DNA from 3 places in the Streptomyces sp. NPDC018964 genome. Region 2 is predicted to be linked to each of the others. Evidence: riboswitches for the same ligand, from Rfam matches in the RefSeq annotation. Region 2 holds a riboswitch; each other region holds the start of a gene.
The links. Region 2 has a riboswitch for cobalamin ahead of ACH5AO_RS12810 (ribonucleoside-diphosphate reductase subunit alpha). Riboswitches for the same ligand answer to the same signal wherever they lie in the genome.
Positions count from the first base shown of each region.

Region 1: it holds a riboswitch for cobalamin, as region 2 does, so the genes downstream of both, ACH5AO_RS10140 (energy-coupling factor ABC transporter permease) here and ACH5AO_RS12810 (ribonucleoside-diphosphate reductase subunit alpha) in region 2, are expected to answer to the same signal.
Region 3: it holds a riboswitch for cobalamin, as region 2 does, so the genes downstream of both, ACH5AO_RS28045 (cobalamin biosynthesis protein) here and ACH5AO_RS12810 (ribonucleoside-diphosphate reductase subunit alpha) in region 2, are expected to answer to the same signal.

Region 1 covers NZ_JBIRYZ010000005.1:63,371-69,600, reverse strand. The annotation lists gene ACH5AO_RS10160 (DNA repair ATPase) at 1-723, shown strand, start outside; gene ACH5AO_RS10155 (energy-coupling factor ABC transporter ATP-binding protein) at 756-1,619, opposite strand; gene cbiQ (cobalt ECF transporter T component CbiQ) at 1,616-2,365, opposite strand; gene ACH5AO_RS10145 (energy-coupling factor ABC transporter substrate-binding protein) at 2,372-2,758, opposite strand; gene ACH5AO_RS10140 (energy-coupling factor ABC transporter permease) at 2,755-3,474, opposite strand; cobalamin riboswitch at 3,504-3,687, opposite strand; gene ACH5AO_RS10135 (ABC transporter substrate-binding protein) at 3,891-5,480, shown strand; gene ACH5AO_RS10130 (ABC transporter permease) at 5,501-6,230, shown strand, end outside.
Region 2 covers NZ_JBIRYZ010000006.1:229,581-235,810, forward strand. The annotation lists gene nagB (glucosamine-6-phosphate deaminase) at 1-291, shown strand, start outside; gene ACH5AO_RS12790 (GntR family transcriptional regulator) at 449-1,213, shown strand; gene ACH5AO_RS12795 (DUF3311 domain-containing protein) at 1,441-1,707, shown strand; gene mctP (monocarboxylate uptake permease MctP) at 1,704-3,332, shown strand; gene ACH5AO_RS12805 (GNAT family N-acetyltransferase) at 3,411-3,917, shown strand; cobalamin riboswitch at 3,930-4,101, shown strand; gene ACH5AO_RS12810 (ribonucleoside-diphosphate reductase subunit alpha) at 4,223-6,230, shown strand, end outside.
Region 3 covers NZ_JBIRYZ010000021.1:56,496-62,725, forward strand. The annotation lists gene ACH5AO_RS28025 (alpha/beta hydrolase) at 1-790, opposite strand, end outside; gene ACH5AO_RS28030 (class II aldolase/adducin family protein) at 1,038-1,766, opposite strand; gene ACH5AO_RS28035 (anion permease) at 2,412-3,674, shown strand; gene ACH5AO_RS28040 (hypothetical protein) at 3,706-3,927, shown strand; cobalamin riboswitch at 4,092-4,230, shown strand; gene ACH5AO_RS28045 (cobalamin biosynthesis protein) at 4,351-5,292, shown strand; gene ACH5AO_RS28050 (cobyric acid synthase) at 5,289-6,230, shown strand, end outside.

The DNA of each region.
Region 1 (6,230 bases), on a different contig from region 2:
GACGCCTTCCGGATCCCGGACATGCTGGCCAACCGCGCCGACGTGTGGAACCTCGGCGACGTCCTCACCGGCAAGGAGGACGCCTTCGCGCTCAGCTTCGTGGAGAACGCCCTCACCGCCAACCCGGTCCTCGCCCCGCTCGCCGGCCGCGACCGCGCCGACCTCGACCTGCTGATCCGCCTCGCCGGGAACGACCCCACCGCCCGCGCCGACCGCCTCACCCACCCCTACGCCCCCACCGAACTGGACCGCGTCCTGGCGGTGCTGCGCCACCTGCTCACCGCCCGCCGCACGGTCCTCGCCGTCAACGCGGCGTACATCGCCTCCGCCGCCCGGTCCGACGACGCCCGCACCGAGCCCCCGTTCCGGCTCCAGGGCTCCTACCGCAACATGAACAAGATCGCCCAGCGGATCCAGCCCGTCATGAACGACACCGAACTGGCCGCCGTCATCGACGACCACTACAAGGGCGAGGCCCAGACCCTCACCACGGGCGCCGAGGCGAACCTCCTCAAACTCGCCGAACTGCGCGGCACGCTCACCGCCGAACAGGCGGCCCGCTGGACCGAGGTGAAGTCCGCCCACGTCCGCACCCTCACCCTGGGCGCCCCCGACGAGGACGCCCTGTCCCGCGCGGTCGCCGCCCTCGCCCTCCTCGCCGACCGCATCGCCGCCGTCGAGTCGGCCATCACCCGCGCCGCGGACCCGCGCCGGCTTCCATGAGGCACCGACGGGCCGCCCGCGCCCCGGTGACCTCACGGGACGTGCGCGTCATCGCCGCCGGCGGACGCGGTCACCAGGGCCGCGAGCTCCTCCGGGCAGCGGGGGCCGGTCGCCGACCCGGTCACCAGCCCCTGCGCCCGCAGCAGCCGGGTGACCGCCACTCCCCACGGCAGCCGCAGCCCCGCCGCCGCGAGGAGGTCCGTGCGGGCCAGCACGTCGGGCGCCGGGCCGGTGTGCGCGCCCGACGGGGTGAGCAGGGTCGCGTCGTCGGCCCAGCGCAGGGCGAGGTCCACGTCGTGGGTGGCCATGACGACCGTCGTGCCGTTCTCGCGCAGGCCGTCGAGGGTGGCGAGCAGGCGTTCCTGGCCGTCGGGGTCGAGGCCCGCCGTCGGCTCGTCCAGGATCAGCACGCGGGGCCGCATGGCGACCGCGCCCGCGATCGCCGTCCGCTTGCGCTGCCCGTAGGACAGCAGGTGGGTGGGACGGTCGGCGAGGGCGGTGATGTCCAGCGCGGCGAGCGACTCCGCCACCCGGGCGCGCACCTCCGTGTCGGACAGGCCGAGGTTGAGCGGCCCGAACGACACGTCCTGGCCGACCGACGCCGCGAACAACTGGTCGTCGGGGTCCTGCACCACCAGCTGCACGGTGGTGCGCAGCGCCGTCAGGCCTTTGCGGTCGTAGCGCACCGGCCGGCCCTCGACGGTCAACTCGCCTCTGTCTGGGCGCAGTCCGCCGCTGAGCAGCCGCATCAGCGTCGTCTTGCCGCTGCCGTTGCGTCCCAGGAGCGCCAGCGCGCGCCCCTCGCGCACCTCGAAGTCCAGGCCGTCGAGCACGGGCGGGCCGTCCTCGTACGCGAACGACGCGCCCCGCAGGGCCAGCAGCACGGACTCACTCACGGCAGTCGCCTTTCCAGTACGAGGGTGAGGGCGGCCAGCGCCGCGAGGAGCGCCACGCTCGCGGCCGTGAACCGGACGGAGACGCGGGCCTCGGGCACCAGCACGCGCAGGGTGCCGTCGTAGCCGCGTCCGGCGAGCCCCGTCTGCAGCCGCGCCGCCCGGTCGAAGGACCGGACGAACGCGGTCGCGCCGAGCCCGCCCAGCGAACGCCACGTCGCCGCCCGGCTGGTGTGCCCGAGCCGGGCCGCCTGCGCCTGGCCGACGCGGCGCACCGAGTCCAGCAGCAGGAAGCTCATCCGGTACGTCACCAGCGCCACGTCCACGAGCGGGGCCGGCACCCCGGCCCGCACCAGGCGCGGCAGCAGATCCGACATGGGCGTGGTGAAGGCGAACAGCAGCACGCCCAGCGAGGCCGCCGACGTGCGCAGCATCAACTCACCGGCGCGCGGCGGCCCGTCCTCGGCCCAGGAGACGAATCCGCCCGGTCCGCCCACCCGCACCAGCAGCGTCAGCGCCCCGGTGACGCAGAAGCCCAGCGGCACCCGGTACGCCCGCCACAGCCGCCGGCCCGGCACCCCTGCCGGGCCGAGCAGCACCGCGAGCGCCGTCACCAGCACCAGGGCCGCGCCCGGCCAGGGCGGCAGCGAGATCGCGAGCACGGTGAGGCCCAGTCCCAGCACGGCCTTGTCCACGGGATGGCGGTGGCGCCAGCGGCTGCCGTGCGCCGCCGCGTCGATCGGCAGCACGTGCCGTCAGACCCGTCGCCGTTCGGAGACGGCCCCGGCCTCGGCGTCCGCGTCCGTGTCCGCGTTCGTCTCCGTCCGCAGTCGCTCCAGCGCCCGCGCCTCCCCCTGACGCCGCCCGCGCCGTACTCCGAAGTAGTACGCGAGGACGCCCGCGCCGATCGCCGCCTGGAGGGCGAACAGCGCCGACTCGATCTCCCCGGACGGCGGTTCGTACAGGGGTGAGAACCACGGCTCGTAGTCCGGGTCGATCTCGGTGATCGCCGTCTCCGCCTCGGCGTCCGCGCCGGCGAAGGGCTCCTCCTTGTGGTCGCCGAGTCCGAACACCAGCGGGAGCACGGCGAGCGCGGCGACGAGCGCCAGCAGCAGCGTGTTGATCTTCGCGTTGCGGCTCATCGGGCCACCGCCTCCGCCGAGTCGGACGACTTCGCCGTCTTCCGCCCGGCCGCCGACGTCACCAGCACCCCGAGCCGCGTCAGCTCGCCCTTGCTCGACTGCACCAGCATGCGCATCACCAGCACGGTCAGCAGCCCCTCGCTCACCGCGAGCGGGATCTGCGTCACGGCGAAGATGGAGCCGAACTTGCCCAGCGCGCCCCAGAATCCGCTCCCCGGGTCGGGGAAGGCGAGCGCCAGCTGCACGCTCGTCACGCAGTACGTCGACAGGTCGGCGACGAACGCGCCGCAGAACACCGTCACCATCAGCGGCACGTCGTACCGGCGCAGCAGCCGGTAGACCCCGTACCCGGCCCAGGGGCCGACGACCGCCATCGAGAAGACGTTGGCGCCCAGCGTGGTCAGCCCGCCGTGGGCGAGCAGCAGCGCCTGGAACAGCAGGGTGATGGTGCCCAGCACCGCCATGACCGGCGGCCGGAACAGGATCGCGCCGAGCCCCGTGCCGGTGGGGTGGGAGCAACTCCCGGTGACGGACGGCAGTTTCAGTGCGGACAGGACGAACGTGAACGCTCCCGACGCGCCCATCAGCAGGGTGCTCTCGGGATGTTCCCGTACCTCACGGACGAGCGACCGGGCTCCGTGGACGACGAACGGCGCCGACGCGACGCCCCAGGCGACCGCGTGCGCCGGTGGCAGAAAACCCTCGGCTATGTGCATGGCTCAGCAGACCCTCTCCAGCACCTCGTGGATGGTTGACGCGCCTTGGCCGGTCTCCTGGCTGACGGGTACCACCGCCCGTGCTCCGCCTTCCCGGGTCCCGAGGGACCCAGTGGCCGTCCATGAGGACTGGAGCCGGACTTCCCGATCACAGTGGCGAGGGCCGCACCGGTATCGCACCGATTTCCCGTCACCAAGGCGTGGTGACAGTAGTGCCCGTTCCGGTCCGGTGACAAGCGGCCACCGGGGGCGCGCGGACGGCGCCCGGCGGCTCACGCCCTGGCGCGCACCTGCGCACTTGACACGAGCGGCACCCCCTGCCGGGGGCGGGGGAGTGAGGGGCCGGTGTCCTGGGCAGTACCTTGCTGCAATTAATATGCAACAACGATTTTCAGGCATAAGGAATGTGAGGTTCGATGACGACCCGACGAATACGGGGTACCGCCGCCGCGCTCGCGATGGCCGGTGCGGTCGCCGCCTGCTCGGCGCCGGGCGACGGCGGCGCGGACGGCGGGGCGTCCGCGGATTCCGTCGTGATCGGGGTCCCGTCCGAACCGGACACCCTCAGCCCGCTGCTCGGCTACGGCAAGGACGGCAACTCCAAGATCTTCGACGGACTCCTCGCCCGCGACGCCGACATGAGGCTGAAGCCGGCCCTGGCGAAGGCGCTCCCCGAGATCACCGACGGCGGCCGCACCTACACCTACACCCTGCGCGACGGCGTGAAGTTCAGCGACGGCGAGCCGCTCACCGCCGACGACGTGGTCTTCACGTACGACACCGTGCTGGACGAGAAGACCAACAACACCGCCAAGAGCGAACTGGACGCCGTCAAGGACGTCCGGGCCGACGGCGACGACAAGGTCGTCTTCACCCTCGACTACCCCTACGCGGCCTTCGCCGCCCGCACCGTGCTGCCCATCGTCCCCGAGCACATAGCGGGCGAGCAGGACCCCAACACCGGCCCGTTCAACACCAAGCCGGTCGGCACCGGACCGTACGTCCTCACCGGCTGGAGCAAGGGCGAGAAGCTCACCTTCAAGGCCAATCCGGACTACTGGGGCGGCGCCCCGAAGGTGAAAAAGCTCACCATGGCGATCATCGCCGACGACGACGTCCGCGCCACCCGGCTGCGCTCCGGCGACCTCGACGGCGCGACCCTCCCGCCCAACCTGGCCGCCACCTTCAAGGACGACGACGGGAAGAAGACGTACAAGGCGACGTCGTACGACTTCCGCGCCGTCACCCTCCCCACCGGCAACCCCGTCGCCGGCGACACCGCGATCCGCCGCGCCCTGGACCTCGCCGTGGACCGCGAGACCATGGTCGACAAGATCCTCGACGGCGCCGGCCGCCCCGCCTACGGTCCGCTGCCCGTCGACGACCCCTGGTTCGCCGAGGACGTCGAACGCCCCCAGGACCTCGGCAAGGCCAAGGGCATCCTCGACGAGGCCGGCTGGAAGACCGGAAAGGACGGCATCCGCGCCAAGGACGGCCGCCCCGCCCGCTTCACCCTCTACTACCCCTCCGGCGACAAGGTCCGCCAGGACCACGCCCTCGCCTACGCCTCCGACGCCAAGAAGGCCGGCATCGACGTCAAGGTGGAGAGCGCCACCTGGGAGGTCATCGAACCCCGGATGAAGCACGACGCCGTCCTCGCCGGCTTCGGCAGCACCGGCGACCCCGACTTCGGCCTCTACACGCTCCTGCACTCCTCCCTCGCCGGCGACGGCTTCAACAACATGGCCCTCTACGACAACCCGGCCGTCGACGAGGCCCTCGACACCGGCCGCCGCGGCCAGGACCCGAAGGACCGCGAGGCCGCCTACGACACCCTCCAGCGCGAACTGGTGAAGAACCCCGGCTACACCTTCCTCACCCACATCGACCACATGTACGTCCTCGCCGACCGCTGGAAGGACCTCACCACCCAGACCGAACCCCACGAGCACGGCTTCGCCAGCGGCCCCTGGTGGAACGTCGAGGACTGGCAGCCCGCCGCATGACCACCCTCCCCTGGGGAGAGATGACCCGGCTCACGGCACGGCGGGCCCTGTTCGCCGTGCCCGTGCTGCTGGTCGTCACCTTCGGCGTGTTCGCCGTCGCCGCCGCCTCCCCCTTCGACCCCGTCAAGGCGTACGCCGGTACCGCCGCGCTAGGCGCCGACCAGGAGACCCTGGACCGGCTGCGCGAGAACCTCGGCGTGGACCGGCCGTTCACCGCCCGCTGGTGGGACTGGCTGACCTCCGCGTTCGGCGGCGACCTCGGCCAGTCCACCGTCATGCGCCAGCCCGTCGCCGAGGTCATCGGCGAACGCCTGGTCTGGTCGGCCCTGCTGTGCGCCGTCGCGTTCGCCGTCGCCGTGCTGCTCGGCACCGTGCTCGGCGTGCTCGCCGCCCGCCGCCCCGGCTCGCTCCTCGACCGTACGGTCACCTCCCTCGCGTACGCCCTGGAGGCCGCCCCGGTCTTCTGGATCGCCCTGCTCGCCGTCTGGCTGTTCGCCCTCGAGCTGGACGTCCTCCCGGCCGGCGGCCTCACCGACACCGGAAGCGAACAGGTCACCTTCGGCCAGGTCACGAGCCACCTGGTGCTGCCCGCCGGCGTCCTCGCCGTCTCCCAGCTGCCCTGGTTCACCCTCTACGTCCGACAGGGCGTCGGCGACGCCCTCGCGGAGGACCCCGTGCGCGGCGCCCGCGCCCGCGGCCTGAGCGAACGCACCGTCCTGCTCGGCCACGCCCTGCGCTCCGGACTGCTGC
Region 2 (6,230 bases):
GCCCGCTTCTTCGACGGCGACATCGACCAGGTCCCGCACCACGTCATCACCCAGGGCATCGGCACCATCCTGGAGGCCCGCCACCTGGTCCTGCTCGCCACCGGCGAGGGCAAGGCGGACGCGGTCGCCGCGACCGTCGAGGGGCCGGTGGCGGCGGTGTGCCCGGCGTCCGCGCTGCAGCTGCACCCGCACGCCACGGTGGTCGTCGACGAGGCCGCCGCCACCAAGCTGAAGCTCGCCGACTACTTCCGGCACACCTACGCGAACAAGCCGGACTGGCAGGGCATCTGAGCGACCATTCCTGGTCTGGACCAACCCTCGTCCCGAGGGTATACAAAGGGGATCACGGAGCGTGCGGGGCACACCCCCTCCCGAGCCGTGCCACGATGTCAGCCGTGGCCGATGGGGATGTCGGTCGTTTCGGCACCCGGAGCCGGGAAGGCAGAGCATGAGCACCGACGTCAGCAGTACGGAGAACGAGGGTGGGACCACGGTCCGTACGGCGCGTGTGCCCAAGTACTACCGGCTGAAGAAGCACCTGCTCGACATGACCGAGACGGCGCCGCCCGGCACCCCGGTCCCGCCCGAGCGCACCCTGGCGGCGGAGTTCGACACCTCGCGCACCACCGTGCGCCAGGCGCTCCAGGAGCTGGTGGTCGAGGGGCGCCTGGAGCGCATCCAGGGCAAGGGCACCTTCGTCGCCAAGCCCAAGGTCTCCCAGGCGCTCCAGCTCACGTCGTACACCGAGGACATGCGCGCCCAGGGCCTGGAGCCCACCTCGCAGCTGCTGGACCTCGGCTACATCACCGCCGACGACCGGCTCGCCGGGCTGCTCGACATCGCGGCCGGCGGGCGGGTGCTGCGCATCGAGCGGCTGCGCATGGCCAACGGCGAGCCGATGGCCATCGAGACCACCCACCTGAGCGCCAAGCGCTTCCCCGCGCTGCGCCGCAGCCTGACGAAGTACACGTCCCTCTACACCGCCCTCGCCGAGGTGTACGACGTCCGTCTGGCGGAGGCCGAGGAGACGATCGAGACGTCCCTGGCCACCCCGCGCGAGGCCGGCCTGCTCGGCACCGACGTCGGCCTGCCGATGCTGATGCTCTCCCGGCACTCGCTGGACCGGGACGGACAGCCGGTGGAGTGGGTGCGGTCGGTGTACCGGGGCGACCGGTACAAGTTCGTCGCGCGGCTGAAGCGCCCCCAGGACTGAGCCCGGACCGTCCCCGCGGCGCGCCTTCGGCGGAGCCTCGGCGCGTCCTCGACCGGGCCGCGAAACCCCGCGAAGCGGGCGGTCGGCAGCGGTTTCGTTGCTGTTTCCTCTCGGTTGAGCGGCGCCTGGGTACCGCTATGCGGACGAGGGGTTACGGCTGCGCCACACCCTGACCTAGATTTCCTGCGCATTACCGCAGGTGATCAGTGAGGGGACGGAGCCGTCTGATGTCACAAGCCCCAGAAACCGCAGAAGGGCCGGTGGTGACGCCCGTGCGCGTCGTCATCGCCCTCTGTCTCGTCGCACCGTTCGTGGCCATGCTGTGGGTCGGGTCCTACGCGAAGACCGACCCGACGTTCATCGGCATCCCGTTCTTCTACTGGTACCAGATGCTGTGGGTGCTGGTCTCCACCGCCCTGACGATGATCGCGTACAAGCTCTGGCAGCGTGACCAGCGCGCCCGCTCGGCCGCGAAGGGCGGTGCGTCGCAGTGAACGACGGCGTGAACGGCGTGGCACTCGCCGTCTTCATCTTCTTCTTCCTGCTGGTCACGGCGATGGGCTTCATGGCCGCGCGCTGGCGCAAGGCCGAGAACGAGCACAGCCTCGACGAGTGGGGCCTGGGCGGCCGGTCCTTCGGCACCTGGGTCACCTGGTTCCTGCTCGGCGGCGACCTGTACACCGCGTACACGTTCGTGGCCGTACCGGCGGCGATCTACGCGGCGGGCGCGGCCGGCTTCTTCGCGGTGCCGTACACGATCCTGGTGTACCCGCTGATCTTCACCTTCCTGCCCCGGCTGTGGTCGGTGTCGCACAAGCACGGCTACGTCACGACGTCCGACTTCGTGCGCGGCCGGTTCGGCTCGAAGGGGCTGTCGCTGGCCGTCGCGGTCACCGGCATCCTGGCCACGATGCCGTACATCGCGCTCCAGCTGGTCGGCATCCAGGCCGTGCTGGACGTGATGGGCGTCGGCGGCGGCGAGGACACCAACTGGTTCGTCAAGGACCTGCCGCTGCTGATCGCCTTCGGTGTGCTGGCGGCGTACACGTACTCGTCGGGTCTGCGGGCCCCCGCGCTGATCGCGTTCGTCAAGGACACACTGATCTACATCGTGATCGCCGTGGCGATCATCTACATCCCGATCAAGCTGGGCGGCTTCGACGAGATCTTCGCCTCGGCGAACGAGGCGTTCGCCCAGACCAACCCGGCCACGGGCGCGCCGCGCGGCGCGACGGTACCGGGCGAGGCGGGCCAGTGGACGTACGCCACGCTGGCGCTGGGCTCGGCGCTCGCGCTGTTCATGTACCCGCACTCGATCACGGCGACGCTCTCCTCGCGCAGCCGTGAGGTGATCCGCCGCAACACCACGATCCTGCCGCTGTACTCCCTGATGCTGGGCCTGCTGGCGCTGCTCGGCTTCATGGCGATCGCGGCCGGGGTCAAGGTCAGCAACGGCCAGCTGGCCATCCCGCAGCTGTTCGAGAACATGTTCCCGGACTGGTTCGCGGGCGTGGCGTTCGCGGCGATCGGCATCGGCGCGCTGGTGCCTGCGGCGATCATGTCGATCGCGGCGGCGAACCTGTTCACCCGCAACATCTACAAGGACTTCATCAAGCCGGACGCGACGCCGAAGCAGGAGACCCAGGTCTCCAAGCTGGTGTCCCTGCTGGTGAAGGTGGGCGCGCTGGCCTTCGTCCTGACCATGGACAAGACCGTCGCGATCAACTTCCAGCTGCTCGGCGGCATCTGGATCCTGCAGACCTTCCCGGCGCTGGTGGGCGGCCTGTTCACCCGCTGGTTCCACCGCTGGGCGCTGATCGGCGGCTGGGCGGTCGGCATGGTCTACGGCACGGTCGCCGCGTACGGGGTGGCCTCGCCGACGCAGAAGCACTTCGGCGGGTCGTCGAAGGAGATCCCGGGCATCGGCGAGATCGGTTACATCGGCCTCACCGCGTTCGTGCTCAACGTCCTGGTCACGGTCGTCCTGACCTTCGTCATGAGGGCGCTCAAGGCGCCCGAGGGCATCGACGAGACCAGGCCGCAGGACTACACGGCGGACGCGGGCGACCCCGGTGTCCAGGTGGAGCTCCCGCCGGCCACGGCGGGCAGCGCGCACTGACGCCGTACGTACCGTGAGCGACGGGCCGTCGGAGAAATCCGGCGGCCCGTTGTCGTACCCGTCCGGCACACTCCCCCCATGGACATCGTCATCCGGCCGGTGGAGCCCGGCGAGCACGCGGAACTCGGTGAGATCACCGCACAGGCCTATCTGCTGGACGGGCTGCTCGACTTCGGGGAGAGCGACGCGTACCTGGATGAGCTGCGGGACGTGGGGAAGCGGGCGGCCGCCGCCGAGGTGCTGGTCGCCGTGGCGGACGGGACGGTGCTGGGCGGAGTGACCTTCGTGCCGGGCCCCGGTCCGATGGCCGACATAGCGGGGCCGGGCGAGGCGGAGATCCGGATGCTCGCGGTCGCCCGCGCGGGCCGGGGCAGAGGCGCCGGGGAGGCATTGGTGCGGGCCTGCGTCGACCGGGCGCGGGCCGTCGAGGGCTGCGTGCGGGTCGTGCTGTCGACCCAGCGCACCATGCGTGCCGCCCACCGCATCTACGAGCGGCTCGGTTTCACCCGCAGCCCGGAGCGCGACTGGAACCCCCTGCCGGAGCTGGACGACATCACCCTGCTCACCTACGAGCTGACGCTCTGACACCGCCGCGACACAACATATGGGGTTGGTGGCGGCACCCGGCACAAGATGTATGCTCATGCTCGCTGTCGCCGCAGGGGAATCCGGTGTGAATCCGGAACTGTCCCGCAACGGTGTACCCATGCCCGCGTACGCGTGTGCCTGGGCGTCAGTCCGAGGACCTGCCGACAGCGCACCCGGCCGTCCGGTCGGGTGCGTGGACGTCCGGGCCTCGTGGAATGGGCCGGTGGACGCGACGCCGCGTGCGTTCGTGTGCTGCCCCCTGCGCTCTTCGAGGCCCCGTGCCGAGCGAGGGAGAGCCCCACGTGACCATCGCGCCAGCCGATCCGGCCTCAGCGATCGACGTGACCGAGGAGAGCGGTGGCCCCGGTGCCGCGCTGCTGCGGACCCTGACCGAGCTGACCGCCGACCTGCCCGACGCCGACCCCGGCCGGGTCGCCGCCGCCGCGCTGCGCGGCCGGTCCGCCGCCGCCGACGAGGCGGAGCTGCGGGAGCTGGCCACCGAGGCGGCGGCCGGGCTCATCTCCGAGGACCCGGCCTACTCCCGGCTCGCCGCCCGGCTGCTGACCCTCGGCATCCGCGCCGAGGCCGCCTCGCAGGGCGTCACCTCGTTCACCGGGGCCGTCGCGACCGGACACCGCGAGGGCCTGATCGCCGACCGGACCGCCGCGTTCGTCCGCCTGCACGCGGACCGGCTCGACGCGCTGATCGACACCGGCGCCGACGACCGCTTCGGCTACTTCGGCCTGCGCACCCTGCACAGCCGCTACCTGCTGCGGCACCCGCTCACCCGCAAGGTCGTCGAGACGCCCCAGCACTTCCTGCTGCGGGTCGCCGCCGGCCTCGCCGAGGACGACAGCACGCGCTCGGTGGACGAGGTCGCCGCGCTGTACGGGCTGATGAGCCGCCTGGACTACCTGCCCTCCTCCCCCACCCTGTTCAACTCCGGCACGCGCCACCCGCAGATGTCGTCCTGCTACCTCCTGGACTCCCCCAAGGACGAGCTGGACTCCATCTACGACCGCTACCACCAGGTCGCCCGCCTCTCCAAGCACGCCGGCGGCATCGGCCTGTCGTACTCCCGCATCCGCGCCCGGGGTTCGCTGATCCGCGGCACCAACGGGCACTCCAACGGCATCGTCCCGTTCCTGAAGACGCTGGACGCCTCGGTCGCCGCCGTGAACCAGGGCGGCCGGCGCAAGGGCGCGGCGGCGGTCTACCTGGAGACCTGGCACTCCGACATCGAGGAGTTCCTGGAGCTGCGCGACAACACCGGCGAGGACGCCCGCCGCACGCACAACCTGAACCTCGCGCACTGGGTGCCCGACGAGTTCATGCGCCGGGTGAACGCCGACGCGTCCTGGTCGCTGTTCTCCCCGGCGGACGTGCCGGAGCTGGTCGACCTGTGGGGCGAGGAGTTCGACGCGGCGTACCGGGCCGCCGAGGCGAAGGGCCTGGCGAGGAAGACCCTCCCGGCCCGCGAGCTGTACGGCCGCATGATGCGCACCCTCGCGCAGACCGGCAACGGCTGGATGACCTTCAAGGACGCCGCCAACCGCACGGCGAACCAGACGGCCACGCCGGGCCACGTCGTCCACTCCTCCAACCTGTGCACGGAGATCCTCGAGGTCACCGACGACGGGGAGACCGCGGTCTGCAACCTGGGGTCGGTCAATCTCGGCGCCTTCGTGGACGGTGACGACATCGACTGGGAGCGCCTCGACGAGACCGTCCGCACGGCCGTCACCTTCCTCGACCGGGTGGTGGACATCAACTACTACCCGACCGAGCAGGCGGGCCGCTCCAACGCCCGCTGGCGCCCGGTGGGCCTGGGCGCGATGGGCCTCCAGGACGTGTTCTTCCGGCTGCGGCTGCCCTTCGACTCGCCCGAGGCGAAGGCGCTGTCCACGAGGATCGCCGAGCGGATCATGCTCGCCGCGTACGAGACCTCCGCGGCCCTCGCCGAGCGGAACGGCCCGCTGCCCGCCTGGGAGAAGACCCGTACCGCCCGGGGCGTGCTGCACCCCGACCACTACGACACGGACCTCGCCTGGCCGGAGCGCTGGGCGGCGCTGCGGACGCGGATCGCGGCCACCGGGATGCGCAACTCGCTGCTCCTGGCGATCGCGCCCACCGCCACCATCGCGTCGATCGCGGGCGTGTACGAGTGCATCGAGCCGCAGGTGTCCAACCTGTTCAAGCGCGAGACGCTGTCCGGGGAGTTCCTCCAGGTCAACTCGTACCTGGTGGACGACCTGAAGCGGCTCGGCGTGTGGGACGCGCGCACCCGTGAGGCGCTGCGCGAGGCCAACG
Region 3 (6,230 bases), on a different contig from region 2:
GCACCGGGGAGTCGAGGACGAGACCGGCGACGCGTGCGCGCACCTCGGAGCGGGCGGCGGCGCGCAGCGCCATGGTCGCGCCGGTGGACCAGCCGTACAGGACGACCTGGCGGGCGCCGGAGTCCACGGCGTGGTGGAGCGCCGCGTCGAGGTCGCGCCACTCGGTCTCGCCGAGGTGGCTGAGGCCGTCCGGGGAGCGCGGCGCGCCGGGGTCGCCCCGGTGGGCGGGGGCGAGCACCGGGAAGCGGTGGCGGTGCAGGAACTCCATGAGGTTCATGGTGTGTTCCCGGGTGGTGCCGAGGCCGTGGACGGTGATCACCCAGGTGTCCCGGGCACCCGGCACGAACCAGGCGGGCAGGGGGCCGAGTTCGCCGGGGATCTCGAGGTCGGTGTGGTCCAGGCCGAGGGCGCCGCCCGGGTCGCCGACGTACAGGTTCGGGGTGAGCCAGGCACGGTCGCCGGGCTCCAGGGTGCCGTACGTGACGCGTTCGAGGCGGCGTACGACGGTGTCGGCGGAGTCCGGGGTGCCGGGCAGGACGGGTCCGACGACCGCGTGGAAGCCGTCCCCGGTGAGGCCGTGGCGTCCGGGCCGCAGGGTGGCGAAGTCCCGGGTGAGGGCGACCTGGCCGGCGGCGGTGGCGTGGACGGTGAGTCCGGGTTCGGTGGGCAGGGGACCGCCCGGGGGCGTCCTGAGCGCGGCGTCGCTGGCGAACCGGCCGACGGCCACCGCGGCGGCGCCGGCCCCTATCACGGCGGTGACGGCGGCGGCCGTCGCTCTGGCAGTGCGCACGTTCTCCAGTGTCATGGCGGAACGTGTACCCGGCCAGTGGGCACCGTACGGTGGGGCGGTGCCCGGCGTCTCCCGGCCGTGGGACGCCGTCACGCGGGCGTGGGGTCCTGGGGTGGGCGGGGGGTCTCCTGGGGTGGGTGGGATTTTCGCCCCCGCCGCCCTTTCCCGCCCTTTCCCTTCCCCGGGGGCCGCGCCCCCGGACTCCCGTCGGCCCTGCGCGTGCCTCGCCCTCGAGCGTCGGACGGGCTCAGCGCTGCCCGTACCCCCGCAGCCGTTCCCCCACCTCCGTCAGCTGCTCCGGGGTCAGCAGGTGCGGGGAGAGGCCCGGGACGGATGACGCGGTCAGCCAGAGGCGGCACATCCACTCCAGCTGGGCCGTGCGGTCGTAGGCCTGGTCGAGGGTCGTGCCGTGGGTGACGGTGCCGTGGTTCCGCAGGAGGCAGCCGGTGCGGCCGTCGAGGGCGCGGAGCATGTTCTCGGCCAGTTCGTCCGTGCCGTACGTCGCGTAGCGGGCGACCCGGACGGGTCCGCCGAGGGCCGCGGCCATGTAGTGGATCAGCGGCAGCTCGTCGAGGAGCGTGGAGACGGCCGTCGCGTGCACGGCGTGCGTGTGCACGACGGCCCGCGCGCCGGTGGTCCGGTAGACGGCCAGGTGCATGGGCAGCTCGCTGGTGGGGACGAGCGTGCCGAGGACCTGCCGGCCGGTGAGGTCGACGCCCGTCACGTCGTCCGGCGTCAGCCGGTCGTACGGCACTCCCGACGGTGTGACCAGGACGGTCTCGCCGACCCGTACCGAGACGTTGCCGGAGGTGCCGACGACGAGCCCGTCTGCCACGGTCCGGCGCGCGGTGTCGACGAGGTCCGCCCAGGCGCGCGCCTCCTCCTCGCCCACACGTCTCCCCCGCGGATCTCCCGCGTCCCGGGCGCCGACCCCGGCGCCCCCCGCTTCCCGCCCGTCCCGTCGCCGCTCAGCCATGCCGCGATCCTGCCAGGCGACTGCCCGGACCGGGGCGCCGCAGGCCGGAAGCCGACCCTCCGTAAGGGTGCGTACCGGCACATACATCCCTTCGGGTCCTCTTGGCCGGAGATCGTCAGCCGTTCAACGATCTTCCAGTGACGTCCGGGGCCTCTCGTGCGCCACGTCGCCGCTCCGGGGGAGACACGGCCCGCGATCACACGTCGTCGCCCCGCCTCCGCGTCCGCCGCCCGGCGATCCGCACGACCGCCCACCGGCGGAACACCCGCACCGGGAACAGCCGCGCCTTCGCCGCCGACCACGCCCCGTGGCTCGCCCGGTACGGCGCGTCGGACCCCGGCCCGCCGCCCACCGGCCGGTCGACGTGGACCCTCCGGCAACACGCCAACGGCGGCGGCGCGCTTCCGGGTGACCAGGATCCCCTCAACGGCTCACCCGACCGGCTGAAAAGGTTCGCCCGGGGCGCCTGAAGGCCCGCGCCGCGGGGCCTTTCGTACGGCACGGCGGACACGGCGGCGGCTGCGCCATCCGGCGGAGCGCCAGCCCCCTCTTACGGTCACCGCGATGCCCGTTCCAGTTCATCTTCCGTTCACCCTGGTTACCTACGTTCGACCAGTCAATGACCTCGAACGAATGCCTGGGTAAATGGAAAGCTTCTCGCTGATCCTCGCGATTGTGGTGGTGACCGCACTCGCGTTCGATTTCACGAACGGTTTCCACGACACCGCGAACGCGATGGCGACGACCATTTCGACCGGTGCACTCAAGCCCAAGGTCGCGGTGGCCATGTCCGCCGTGCTGAACCTTGTGGGCGCCTTCCTGTCGGTGGAGGTCGCCAACACGATCTCCAAAGGACTCGTCGACGAGTCCGGCATCCGTCCCGAGGTCATCTTCGCCGCGTTGGTCGGCGCGATCCTCTGGAACCTCCTGACCTGGCTGGTCGGTCTGCCGTCCAGCTCCTCGCACGCCCTCATGGGCGGTCTGATCGGCGCCACCGTCGCCTCCGCCGGCATCGGCGCGGTGCACGGCGACGTCCTCGTCACCAAGGTCCTGATCCCCGCGATCGCCGCCCCGCTGGTGGCCGGAATCGCCGCGATGTTCGCCACCCGGCTGACCTACCGCCTGGGCCGGAAGACCGAGGCCAACGCCTCCGCGAAGGGCTACCGCGCCGGACAGATCGCCTCCGCCGGCCTGGTCTCCCTGGCCCACGGCACCAACGACGCCCAGAAGACGATGGGCATCATCACCCTCGCCCTGGTCGCCGGCGGCGCCGTCGCCCCCGACTCCGACCCGCCGCTGTGGGTCATCCTCTCCGCGGGCGCCGCCATCGCGATGGGCACCTACCTCGGCGGCTGGCGCATCATCCGCACCATGGGCAAGGGCCTGACCGACCTCCAGCCGCAGCAGGGCTTCGCCGCCCAGACCAGCGCCGCGACGGTCATCCTGGCCTCCTCGCACCTCGGCTTCTCCCTCTCCACCACGCATTCCGTTTCCGGTTCCGTGATGGGCGCCGGCCTGGGCCGCAAGGGCGGTGTCGTCCGCTGGTCGACGGCCACCCGGATGTTCGTCGCCTGGGGCCTGACCCTGCCGGCCGCGGCCCTGGTCGCGGCGCTCGCCGAGTGGGTCTGCGGCTTCGGCGACCTGGGCACCGCCCTCGTGGCCGTCTTCCTGATCGCCTCCAGCGCCGCGATCTGGAAGATCTCCCGGCGCGAGGTCGTCGACCACACCAACGTCAACGACCACGACGGGGCCGACCAGGAGCCGGCCGGTGTGGTGACCACGGCCATGGCCGCCGTCACCCCGCCCCCGGCGGGCGCCGTGACCGAGAACCTCTCGGCCACCATCCCGGCCCCGGCCCCCACCGACCCGACGACCCCGACGGCCCCACCGGCCGCGACCGCCGTCTGACCGCGCCCCGGTACGAAGGAAAAGGAACACCATGAAGATCGACTGGGCGGCCCTCGGTTCCGTCTTCGGCGTCAGCCTCGTGGTCACCGTGGCCCTGGTGGGTCTGTTCACCCTCGGCATCAACGGCCTGTCCCGCCGCGAGCGGGCCGCCGCGCAGGGCCAGTCCGCGGCCCTGGCGGTCACCGGCGCCTACGCCTGCTTCGCGGCGTGCGCGGCGGCGGTGGGATACGGGATCTACCTGATCATGGCCTGATCACGGCCTGATCACCGATCGTCTCCGTCCGGCGGGCGGTGCGGGAGCCCCGGCCCCCGCACCGCCCGCTCGCGTATGCGCGCGTCCACCCGCGGTTCACCCACCGGGGCCCCTCTGTGGGCCTGAGCACACTTCAGCCTCGCAGGTCAACGGCAAGTTGACGGCCCTTCCGGGGCCGTGGTGGACTGCCTCAGCCACTACGGCGGCAGGAGAGGAAGCCGGTGCGATTCCGGCGCGGTCCCGCCACTGTCACCGGGGTAGACACCCCGGGAGCCAGGAACTCTCACCGCCGGTCTCGTCGAACCAGGGCGTGGACACCCTGAGTGAGGACATAACGCCATGCGCGGCTGCCTGCCGAGGTCGATCAGCGACGCTCCGCCCCTTCCCGGGGCCTTCCCCTCCGGATCCTCGGCCGGCTGACCCATGGGTGCCGATCGCGTGTTCGCGTACGGCGCCGCCGCCGGCCTCCTCGGCGACCTGCTGTTCGGCGATCCCCGCCGAGGGCATCCGGTCGCCGCTTTCGGGCGGGCCGCGGCCGCCGTGGAACGGGTGCTGTGGCGGGACGACCGGGGCCGGGGCGCGGTGCACACCGCCGTGTGCGTCGGCGGGACCGTCGCGCTGGGCGCCCTCGCCGCCCGCTGCGTACGCTCCTCCCCCGCCGCCTCCACGGCCCTGACCGCCGTCGCCACCTGGGCCGTCGTCGGCGGCACCTCGCTGGCCCGGGAGGCCCGCGCCGTCGGGCGGGCGCTGGAGGCCGGGGACGTCGAGGCGGCCCGGGCCCGGCTGCCGCACCTGTGCGGCCGGGACCCGCAGGCGCTGGACGCCGACGGGATCGCCCGCGCGGTGGTCGAGTCCGTCGCCGAGAACACCTCCGACGCCGTGGTGGGCGCGCTGGTGTGGGGTGCCGTCGCCGGGGTGCCGGGCCTCCTCGGGTTCCGGGCCGTCAACACCCTCGACGCGATGGTCGGCCACAAGTCCCCCCGCCACCTCCGCTACGGCTGGGCCTCCGCCCGCCTCGACGACGTCGCCGGCTGGCCGGGGGCGCGGCTGACCGCCGTACTCGCCGCGCTCGCGGGACCGGACCCGCGCGGGGCCGTACGGGCGTGGCGCGCGGACGCGGCGAAGCACCCCAGCCCCAACGCCGGGCCCGTCGAGGCGTCCTTCGCGGGCGCGCTCGGCGTACGCCTCGGCGGGACCCTCTCCTACGGCGGGCGGGTCGAGCACCGGCCCGTACTCAACGGCGGCGGACGTGCGGTCGCCGTGTCCGACATCGACCGGGCGGTACGGCTCTCGCGGCGGGTCGGCTGGCTCGCGCTCGGCGCCGGCGTCCTCGCGCGGAGCGTCATGAAGGGACGTGCATCGTGAGCGGTGGGGGGCTGCTGGTCGCCGGGACCACCTCGGACGCCGGCAAGAGCGTGGTGACCGCCGGGATCTGCCGGTGGCTGGTGCGGCAGGGTGTGAAGGTCGCGCCGTTCAAGGCGCAGAACATGTCGCTGAACTCGTTCGTGACCCGGGAGGGCGCCGAGATCGGGCGGGCGCAGGCCATGCAGGCCCAGGCCTGCCGCGTCGAGCCGACCGCGCTGATGAACCCGGTGCTGCTCAAGCCGGGCGGCGAACGGTCCAGCCAGGTGGTGCTGCTGGGCAAGCCGGTCGGGGAGATGAGCGCCCGCGGGTACCACGGCGGACGGCAGCAGCGACTCCTCGGCACCGTGCTGGACTGTCTGGAGCGGTTGCGGGGCACGTATGACGCGGTGATCTGTGAGGGAGCCGGCAGCCCGGCCGAGATCAACCTGCGGCGCACCGACATCGTGAACATGGGGATCGCCCGGGGTGCGGGGCTTCCGGTCCTCGTGGTGGGCGACATCGACCGGGGCGGCGTCTTCGCGTCCTTCTTCGGCACCGTCGCGCTGCTCTCCCCCGAGGACCAGCGGCTGGTCGCCGGGTTCCTGGTGAACAAGTTCCGGGGCGACGTCTCGCTCCTGGAACCGGGCCTGGACATGCTGCGCGGTCTGACCGGGCGGCGGACGTACGGCGTGCTGCCCTTCCGGCACGGGCTCGGCATCGACGAGGAGGACGGGATGGGGGTCCCCCCGCTCGAGCGAAGCCGAGAGCGGGGGAGGGTGTCGCTGCGCGGCACCGTGCGGGAGTCCGTGGTCGCCGCGCCGGTCGGCGAGGACGTGCTGCGGGTCGCGGTGTGCGCGGTGCCGCTGATGTCCAACTTCACCGACGTGGACGCGCTCGCCGCCGAACCGGGCGTCGTGGTGCGGTTCGTGGACCGTCCCGAGGAACTGGCCGACGCCGAC